4 regions of the Nonomuraea sp. LPB2021202275-12-8 genome follow, and region 4 is predicted to be linked to each of the others. Evidence: riboswitches for the same ligand, from Rfam matches in the RefSeq annotation. Region 4 holds a riboswitch; each other region holds the start of a gene.
What was found. Region 4 has a riboswitch for cyclic di-AMP ahead of V5E28_RS05840 (CHAP domain-containing protein). Riboswitches for the same ligand answer to the same signal wherever they lie in the genome.

Region 1 (2,190 bases), on a different contig from region 4:
GCGTAGGGGGTCGACGGATCCGAAGGGGATGAGCACGTCGGCGTGCCCGGCTGCGCGTTCGGCGATCTCCTCGCTGGACAGCGCGGGGTGGTTCATGCCGGTCGAGGCGTCCACGGTGAAGACCACGGCGGCCAGCCGCCGCTCGCGGTAGTAGGCCGCCACCTCGTCGACGGTGGGGGTGCGGTCGTCGTCCGACCGGAAGTACTTCGCCGACGCCGCCAGCAGCTCGTCGTCCAGCGCGAAGTGCCGGCGGTCATGGTCGGTCTCGATGTGGGTGTGCATGTCGATCGCGATGACCCGGTCCAGATCGATGGCCGGCTCGTAGCGGATGGTCATGCTTGCCCATGCTCCCCGATGGGGACGCGCAGCAGAAGGACCGCGCCGAAGGGGACCGCGCCGCCGTCAGCGCTGCCTGCTGGCCGCCGCCCAGTCGAGGAGCGCCTGAGCGCTCTCGAAGCGGCGGCTGGAGCTCGTCTCCCCGAGGATGACGCCGACCAGCCGGTCGCCGTCACGGTCGGCGGCGAAGGCGAGGGTGTAGCCGGCGGCGCGGGTGTGGCCGGTCTTCACGCCGATGGCGCCCTCCGTGCCGAGCAGGCGGTTGGTGTTCTGCCACGAGTAGGCGCGGTGCTCCGCCGTCTGGGGGACGGAGTGGTAGCGGGTGGAGGTGATCTTCTTGATCGTGGCGTCGTCCAGCGCCGCCTGGGCGAGCCGCACCTGGTCGCGCGCGGTGGAGTAGCCGCCGCCGTAGGTGGGCATCCCGTCGGCGTTGACGTACAGCGTGTCCTTCATGCCGAGCTCGCGCGCGGTGGCGTTCATCTTGTCGACGAACGTGTCGACTCCCGGGCCGTACGTGCGGGCGAGCGCGTGGGCGGCGTCCGCGCCCGACGGCAGCATCAGGGCGTACAGCAGGTCCTTGACGGTGAGCCGGTCCCCGGCACGCAGGTAGGCGATCGAGGCGCCGCCCTTGGAGGCGTAGCGCACATCCGCCGGCGTGACCTCGACCTCGTCCGTCGGCTTGGCCTGCTTCAGCACGGTGTAGGCGGTCATCACCTTGGTGATGCTGGCCACCGGCCTGCGGAGGTCTGCCTGCTTGCTGAACTGGACCTGGCCGGTCGTGGCGTCGACCAGGTAGGCGGCGGGGGCGCGCACCGCCGGGGCGCTCACGGCGGACGGGACGGCGGACGGGACGGCGGGCGAGACGGCGGGCGAGACGGCGGGCACGGACTGGGGGGCGGCCTGTGCGGCGCCGGTGCCGGCGGTCACGGCGCCCGCGGCGAGGGCGGCGCCGACCAAGGCGTGACTCAGGCGGTTGGCGAGGTGCTTGGGCATGAAGGGCTTGCTCCTTGCTTCCATGCCGCCTACCGGGTTAGCTGACGGGTTCGGGCTGGAAAGTGCCCTACGGGCGCGGCGGCGTCCGATTCACCCCAAGAGATTGGGTCCCCGGCTCCGCGAGATGCGGACTAGGCGGCCGCGCGCCGGTCTGCGAGGAGACCTCGGCAGACGCGCGGTCCGGGCAATGAAAAGGCAACGAATGTGTAGACGGTTCGCTGCAGAATGCCCCAAAGATACCAAAACGGGATAAAGAGTGCAAACAGGACAGCAGGCTCAGTGATGGTAGGCGTGGATGACGGCGTGCCCCTTGCCCCTGCCCATGATCCACTTGTTGACCGGGGCGGTGACCAGGAAGGCCACCAGCAGGGAGAAGGCCAGCGCACCCCAGAACAGGGCCGAGGCGAGCCCCGCGTCCATGGCCCCGGGCACGACCAGCATCACGCCGTTGTCCACGATCTCCATCACGAGGATCGACACCGTGTCCGCGGCCAGCGCCAGCCTGATGGCGCGGCGCCAGTCCACCCCGGCCCGCCGCAGCGGGATCAGGGTGAGCAGATAGCCGAAGAAGAACGCCAGCACGACGGCCAGGGCGATGGACGGCACGGTGGCCCACCCCAGGGCCGTGGCGATCACCAGGCCGAGCACCTCCCCGATGGCGCATCCGGTGAGGCAGTGCAGCGTCGCCGAGGCGGCCATGCCCCAGGTCGCCTTCCCCGGCGCATGGTGCTCGCCGTGGCCGCCGTGGTGCTCGGACATCTCCCGCTCCTCCTGTTCGACAGACCCAATATACCCATGCAGGGTATCCGAGGCGAAGAACGCTCTTGACGAATCAAATGAACAATCTTTTAATTCGCATAT
Region 2 (2,190 bases), on a different contig from region 4:
TCCGAGCACTCCTCCTCGTTCTCCCGGCTCTCCGACGAGCAGGTCGAGCTGGTCATGGAGGCCTGGGCGGACCGCACGGCCGAGCTGTCCGCGATCGAGGGCGTGGAGCAGGTCTTCTGCTTCGAGAACCGGGGCGAGGAGATCGGTATCACGATCTTCCACCCGCACGGCCAGATCTACGCCTACCCCTACGTCACCCCCAAGACCAGGCTGCAGCTCGGCGCCGCCAGGCGTTATGCCGAGCGCCACCCCGGCCGCAACCTCTACGCCGACGTGCTGGACGCCGAGCGGGCCGGGCCCCGGGTGGTGGCCGCCAACGAGCTGTGGACGGCCTTCGTGCCCGCCGCCGCCCGCTGGCCGTTCGAGGTGCACCTCTATCCGCACCGGCAGGTGCCGGACCTTGCGGCGCTGTCGGAGGCGGAGCGTGCGGCGTTCGCACCGCTCTACACCTCGGTCCTGCGGGCGCTCGACGGCCTGTTCGACGTCGCGATGCCGTACATCTCGGCCTGGCACCAGGCGCCGGTACGGCAGGACCGCGAGCTGGGCTACCTGCACCTGGAGCTGTTCTCCATCCGGCGGGCTCCCGGCAAGCTGAAGTTCCTGGCAGGATCGGAGTCGGCCATGGGCGCCTTCGTCAACGACGTGCTCCCGGAAGAGGCTGCGCGCATGCTTCGATCACAGGTAGATCACTAATTGATTTCTGGTTGGAGTCGCATTACTCGTGATCTACCACTAATATCCCTTCAAGCACGGCCGTAACGTCGTGTAACGCCTAATCCCGGGCGAGTTGCCCGGGAGCCGGGGACCCACCGCACTTGGGGTGAAGCCGCTTCGGTGGCAGGGAGCTCTCTTGCCCGAACCCGTCAGCTAACCCGGCCGGCAGAGGGAGAGGAACCCGTACGTGGCGGCAGCGTCCCCCGCGCAACTGGCCATCGGCGTCATCACCGCGGCAGCGGTGGCCCTCATCCCGGCGACCGGCTCCGCCGCCGTCTCCGGCCCAGCGGCGGCGACCACCACCGCGGACCCCAAGCCCACCGAAAGCCGGCTCCGGGCCGAGCTCAAGGCGCTGAACCAGAAGGTCGACAAACTCATCGAGCGCTACAACCTCAAGCGCGTCGAGCTGGCCGAGGCCCAGAAGGCCGCCGAAGCGGCCAAGAAGCGCCTGGACACGGCCGACGAGGCGCTGACCACGGCCCAGCGGCGCGTCGCCGAGCTGGCCTCGCTGCGCTATCAGAACGGCGGCATGCCCCTGCCGACCATCGTGATGCCGCCCGACGGCGCCGCCGCCGCCGTGCTGGAGCAGCTCACCGCCAATCAGACGGCCGTGGTGCAGGGCGTGGCCGACGCGCGCGATGAGAAGAAGAAGGCCGCCGACGACGCGGCGGCGCTCGCCCGCGACATCAGCGCCGACACCGCCGAGGTGGCCAAGCAGCGCGACGACGCCAAGGACGTCATCGGGGACATCCAGAAGAAGCTGCAGGAGCTCGTCCCGTTCAGCACCGGCCGCCGCTCCGACGGCAGCTGGGCCCCCCAGCTCCCCTCAGGCGCCGACAACATCACCGGCCGCACCCGGGCGATGCGCGAGCAGATCCAGAAGAACTTCAGGCTGCCGTTCTCGGTGGGCTGCTTCCGTTCCGGCGGCGGTGGCGAGCACCCCCTGGGCCGGGCGTGCGACTTCATGATGAGCACCGGCGGCAGCATGCCCAGTGCCGTCAACAACGTCCTGGGCGACAGCATCGCCGCCTGGACCCTCCAGAACCGCGACAAGCTCGGCGTCAAGTACGTCATCTGGAAGCAGCGGATCAACCACGGCTCCGGCTGGAGCGCGATGTCGGACCGCGGCAGCGTCACCGAGAACCACTACGACCACGTACACGTCTCCATGCAGTGAGCCCCGCGGGGCGTCGGGCCACGTCGGGAGATCGCGTCCGGCGAAGCGGCGGATGGCGCACTCCGTGATCCGGGCGAGCTGACCGACCGCCTGCTTGCGTATCCTTCGTATGCATTTTGCACATGGAGGGCATATGGAGCTGAAACCGCAGGTCGCGCGGGCCTTGGTCGCGGCCTCGCTCCTTGCCCTGCTCGCGGCCAGGGTCGGCCAGCTCCTCCATCCCGGCGCCGGCCCCCTGCCGCACAGGATGATCGCCATCCCGATGGTCGTCGCCCTGATCACGGTGTACGGGCTGATGG
Region 3 (2,190 bases), on a different contig from region 4:
CCTGTGGCGTAAAGCACGTCAGCGCTTCAGGAACCCGCGGATGCGCTCGCGGCCCAGGACCGCCCCGCCACCGGCGAGGATCAGGCCACCGGCGAGCACCGCACCCGAGACACCGTTGGACTCCTCGGTCGCGGCGGCGGCGGTGTTCGACGGACCGGAGTTCGCCGAGCCGAAGGCCGCCGGCCTCGTCTTGACGGAGGCGCCGGAACCGGAGGGAGCCTCGGCGACGACCTTGGCGTCGTCGGCGCCGGCCTTCTTCTCGGCCAGGATCTGCGGCGGCTTGGCCGGGTCGCGGTCCACGCGCGACCAGGCACCGGTCGAGAAGGCCACCGGGTGGTTCTTCTTGCCCACGCCGTTGCCCCACTTGGTGATGACGTAGTCGACCTTGATGTGGCCCTTGCCACCGTTGTTGTCGACCATCAGCGTGCTGGAGTTGAACTTGCCTCCAGTCAGCTCGGCGAAGGTCTTGGAGTCCAGGTCCAGCATGACGCCGTTGTTGGAGGGGACGCCGGGGCCGCGGTCACCGACGAAGAACGGCATCTTCTTGCCGTTGTAGACCACGTAGCCCTCGGTCAGCAGCGGCCAGCTCGGGCTGGCGGCCATGCCCTTCTGCATGGGCTTGCCGCTGGCGGGCAGGCCGGTGTCGCCGGCGCGGCCGGAGCTGTCGTCCCAGAAGTAGGAGGCGGTGGTCGAGCCCTTGAGCAGGGCCTTCTGGTTCTGGTCCACGTCGGCGTGGGCGGCGGCGCCGGCGCCGAAGGTCAGGACGCCGGCAGCGGCGGTGGCGGCGAGCATGGTGATGGAACGCATGCCGAAGCGAGCAGACATGAAAAACTGAATCCTTCGTTAGGTAACGGGGAAAGCGCGCTCGCTTGAAGGGCGTAGCCGGGCAAAGGCCGAACGGACGCTACGCGGAGCGCGAAGAAGTCTTAGGGGGAGTCGCCGCTCAGTTGGCGGCTGACGAGGTGACGCGGGGCGGGGGTACGTCGTGGCGGTGATACATCACGGGCGGGCTTGTCCTCTCCATCTCGCCTACCGGGTTAGCTGACGGGTTCGGGCGTGGAGATGCCCTACCGGCCGTGACGGCCGGATTCACCCCAGAAGTTGGGTCCCCGGTTCCCGCGTGAAGCGGGATTCGGCGCCGGGCAGCGGCCCCTTCCTGATGAAGGGCCAGGTCACTGCCTGGTAACGCAAACCAATCTATACACCAAACCGGACAAACGCAAAGCTAATCCCATAAATCGGGCGAAGATCTACCTAGGAGGTCAAGAAAAAAGGGGGGTACGGCATGCCGTACCCCCACGAAACCCCCCGATTCAGCCGCCGCTCTTGCGCCTGAACGATCGTTTGCTGGCAGCCGGCCCGTGTGCTCCATGGATCTTCGAAGCGTCGGCGCCCCTGCCACCCGCGCCCGAGTCCGCGGCCTGGTTACGCTTGCGCTCCAGCGCCTCGCGGAACTTGCGCTTCATCTCGTCCTCGGGAGTTTCGCTGACTTCCGGCTCCTGTGATTCCGCCATGAGGACCTCCTGGTGTTGGGGACATACACAGCTTCGCATGACGCTCCTTACAGCGCGAAACCGGGGATCACGGCCGGGCGAGTCCGGATCGACCGGCGGTTAGGGTGGGCCCGTGCGCGCACGCGATCTCGCCAGCGACTTCCCCACCGTCACGCTCGACACTCCGGCGATCGAGGCCGCCCGGCTGCTCGCCGAGCAGGGCCTGCCCGGCCTGATCATCGTGGACGGCGAGGGCCGGCCGCGCGCGATCCTGCCCGGCACCCAGGTGCTGCGGCTGGCCGTCCCCGGCTACTGCCAGGACGACCCCGCACTGGCCAGGGTGGTCGACGAGCGGCATGCCGACGTGTTCATGCGGGAGCTCGGCGCGAGGACCGTGCGCGAGAGCCTGCCGGAGCAGCCACGCGAGCTGCCCATCACCGACGGCGACGCCACCCTGCTGGAGCTGGCCGCGCTGATGGCCCGCACCCGCAGCCCCCTGGTCGCCGTCGTGGACGAAGGCGGGCTCCTCGGCGGCGTCACACTGCAGGCCCTCATGAGCCATTCGCTGCCCCGCTAGCGGGCCATTCATCGCACCGGAGCACGCCCTCGGCGCAGCACCATCTGCTCCTCTTTACCCACCCGATAAAGTACAGATCATCTTTTCGTACGATAAAGGTCTATAAATCCCAGGAAACTC
Region 4 (2,190 bases):
GGTGTAGCCGGCGATCTCGCCGCTGGCCGTGACCACCACGGCCAGCTCGGGCTCGGGGACGTCCCAGGTGGAGTCGGGCCGCACGCCGATGGACTGGCCGTGGCCGCGCACCCGCCTGCCGATCGACTTGAAGAACAGCTCAGGCCGCTCGGCGTCGTAGACCCGCTGGTAGATGTCGGGTTCGGTGCTCTCCTCGACTCTGGCCTCGCGGGAGAGCCGGTAGGTGACCCCGGCCGCCCACACCTCGGTGTCGGCGTCGACGGGCGCGGCGGGCGTCACCTCGTCGAGTGGCTCGGAGGCGCGGTCGAGCAGCTCACGGAAGTGGCCGAGGTCGGCGGACAGCGCCTCGCCCAGCGAGAAGCCTGCGGGCAGCGCGGAATCGGCGCCCTCGGCGCGCACCGCCCAGCGGGAGGAACGAGAGCATCGGACGAGGTGCATGAGCGCCTTCCTGTCGAGCGAGCGGGCCCCGAGCGGGGCCCGTCCGGGTCGCGGCGCGCCCGCGCCGGGCTCGCCACGTCCGGCAGCCTACTCAGCCGGCGGGCGTCGGCCTCATGGTGGTGAGGCCGGGAGGCGTCAGGCCTTGTACTCGGGGTAGCCGTAGCCGACGACCTGGGACGTGGGCCGGACTCGCTCCTCGACCTTGCCGTTGCCGGTGTTGCCCTCGATCGTGGTGATCGTGCCGTTGCCGTTGTCGTGCTTGACCAGGCCGACGTGGTCGATGCCGCTGGTGCTCTTGCCGCCGTTCCAGTCGTAGAAGACGACCGAGCCGGGCTTGGCCTGGGTGCCCCAGTGCTGGTTGGCCTTGAACCAGTCGGCGTAGGTGACGGTGTAGGCGTCCCAGCCCATGGAGGTCCGGGCGCCGGCCTTCTCGCCGACCCAGGAGACGAACATGGCGCACCACGGGGCGTTGGCGTACAGCTGCGGGCTGCCGCCGCCGTCGCGGGCCAGCGTCTCGCTCGCGCGCGGGGAGGACATGTACCAGCTGTGGTACGGCGTGCCGCCACCGGCGGCGTTCTCCTTCACGCCGATCTGGGACTCGGCCACCTTCAGCACGGTCTGCGTGCTGATCTGGGTGTTCTTGGTCTGGGCCGCGGCGACGTTCTGGGACTGCGCGGGGTTGGTCTGCGCCGGGTGGTCCGCCGCGAAGGCGGGCGTGCCGACGATGGCCGCTCCGGCCGCGACACTCAGCCCGACAGCGAAGCGGGCGACGTTGGACCGGATATGGGCGCGGTTGAGGATGTTCTTGGCCATTCTGGGGGTGCTCCTTGCTTCCATGCCGCCTACCGGGTTAGCTGACGGGTTCGGGCGTGGAAGTGCCCTACGGAACGCTCAGGAGAGAGCGAACCGATTCACCCCAGAAATGAATGGGTCCCCGGTTTCGCGATTTCGCGGATTCGGCGGCCACGGCCTCTGCGGACGAACGTTCTCGCAGATGGGACGTGGTCTCGGCGATTGAACGGCCACGCTGGCATATCGTTAAACCCAAGCGTGCACCGCGGATGACTCAAAGGTAAGCGAACGGCATAGAACGATGCAAGTGACGCCCCTGACTCCCTAACGGGATGCCCTGTGCCATAGGCATTCGCGGCCCGATTCTTTACCTTTGCCCCCTTCCGGCGGACCCGGAATTCCGGCGTCAGGATCAGCTGAGACGGCCGGTCAGAAGCCTTCTGGCCTCCTGCGGTGCCCGGCCAGTTCGAGCAGGGCGTCGCGCGCGCCCCTCAGGACCGCCGGACGTGCCCGATGGCCGTGCCGGAGCGCGCGCACGGTCGCCCGGAGCAGACCGGGCAGGGCGAGGGTTTCACGCGGGTCCCGGATCCGGGAGTAGACGTCGAGGACGCGGCGCACGCCGCCAGGCCCTTCGGTCAGCGCACGCAGCAGTTCGAACTGGACGTGCGCCAGGCCGTCTCCGCGCCCGAGCAGGTTCGTCCAGTGATAGGTGTGCACGCACTGCTCGTCGCGCGAGCGCTCCCATGCCCGGGTGGCGCGGTCGAGCGCCGCAGGGTCGTCCAGGGCGCCGGCGACGCTCTCGCCAAGCAGGCGGGCGAACCGCACGGCGTCGCGGATCCCCTGCGCCGTGACCGGGTCCTTGAAGTGCCCGGCGTCGCCGGCCAGGACCCAGCCGGGCCCGGACGAGCGGCGGAAGTAGGACGGGTACTCGGCGGAACTGACGATCTTCGTGGTCCTCGT

Region 1: it holds a riboswitch for cyclic di-AMP, as region 4 does, so the genes downstream of both, V5E28_RS01495 (D-alanyl-D-alanine carboxypeptidase family protein) here and V5E28_RS05840 (CHAP domain-containing protein) in region 4, are expected to answer to the same signal.
Region 2: it holds a riboswitch for cyclic di-AMP, as region 4 does, so the genes downstream of both, V5E28_RS25840 (coiled-coil domain-containing protein) here and V5E28_RS05840 (CHAP domain-containing protein) in region 4, are expected to answer to the same signal.
Region 3: it holds a riboswitch for cyclic di-AMP, as region 4 does, so the genes downstream of both, V5E28_RS10015 (hypothetical protein) here and V5E28_RS05840 (CHAP domain-containing protein) in region 4, are expected to answer to the same signal.

What each region holds. Positions count from the first base shown of each region.
Region 1 is NZ_JBAHWD010000001.1:310,771-312,960, forward strand. It holds gene V5E28_RS01490 (amidohydrolase family protein) at 1-336, opposite strand, end outside; gene V5E28_RS01495 (D-alanyl-D-alanine carboxypeptidase family protein) at 403-1,329, opposite strand; cyclic di-AMP (ydaO/yuaA leader) riboswitch at 1,341-1,477, opposite strand; gene V5E28_RS01500 (DUF4396 domain-containing protein) at 1,606-2,088, opposite strand; gene V5E28_RS01505 (TetR/AcrR family transcriptional regulator) at 2,189-2,190, shown strand, end outside.
Region 2 is NZ_JBAHWD010000015.1:18,678-20,867, forward strand. It holds gene galT (galactose-1-phosphate uridylyltransferase) at 1-693, shown strand, start outside; cyclic di-AMP (ydaO/yuaA leader) riboswitch at 760-896, shown strand; gene V5E28_RS25840 (coiled-coil domain-containing protein) at 902-1,891, shown strand; gene V5E28_RS25845 (sensor histidine kinase) at 2,025-2,190, shown strand, end outside.
Region 3 is NZ_JBAHWD010000004.1:305,801-307,990, reverse strand. It holds gene V5E28_RS10015 (hypothetical protein) at 19-825, opposite strand; cyclic di-AMP (ydaO/yuaA leader) riboswitch at 1,012-1,148, opposite strand; gene V5E28_RS10010 (DUF5302 domain-containing protein) at 1,314-1,514, opposite strand; gene V5E28_RS10005 (CBS domain-containing protein) at 1,627-2,070, shown strand.
Region 4 is NZ_JBAHWD010000002.1:430,140-432,329, reverse strand. It holds gene V5E28_RS05845 (fumarylacetoacetate hydrolase family protein) at 1-438, opposite strand, end outside; gene V5E28_RS05840 (CHAP domain-containing protein) at 574-1,251, opposite strand; cyclic di-AMP (ydaO/yuaA leader) riboswitch at 1,263-1,410, opposite strand; gene V5E28_RS05835 (NAD(P)/FAD-dependent oxidoreductase) at 1,660-2,190, opposite strand, start outside.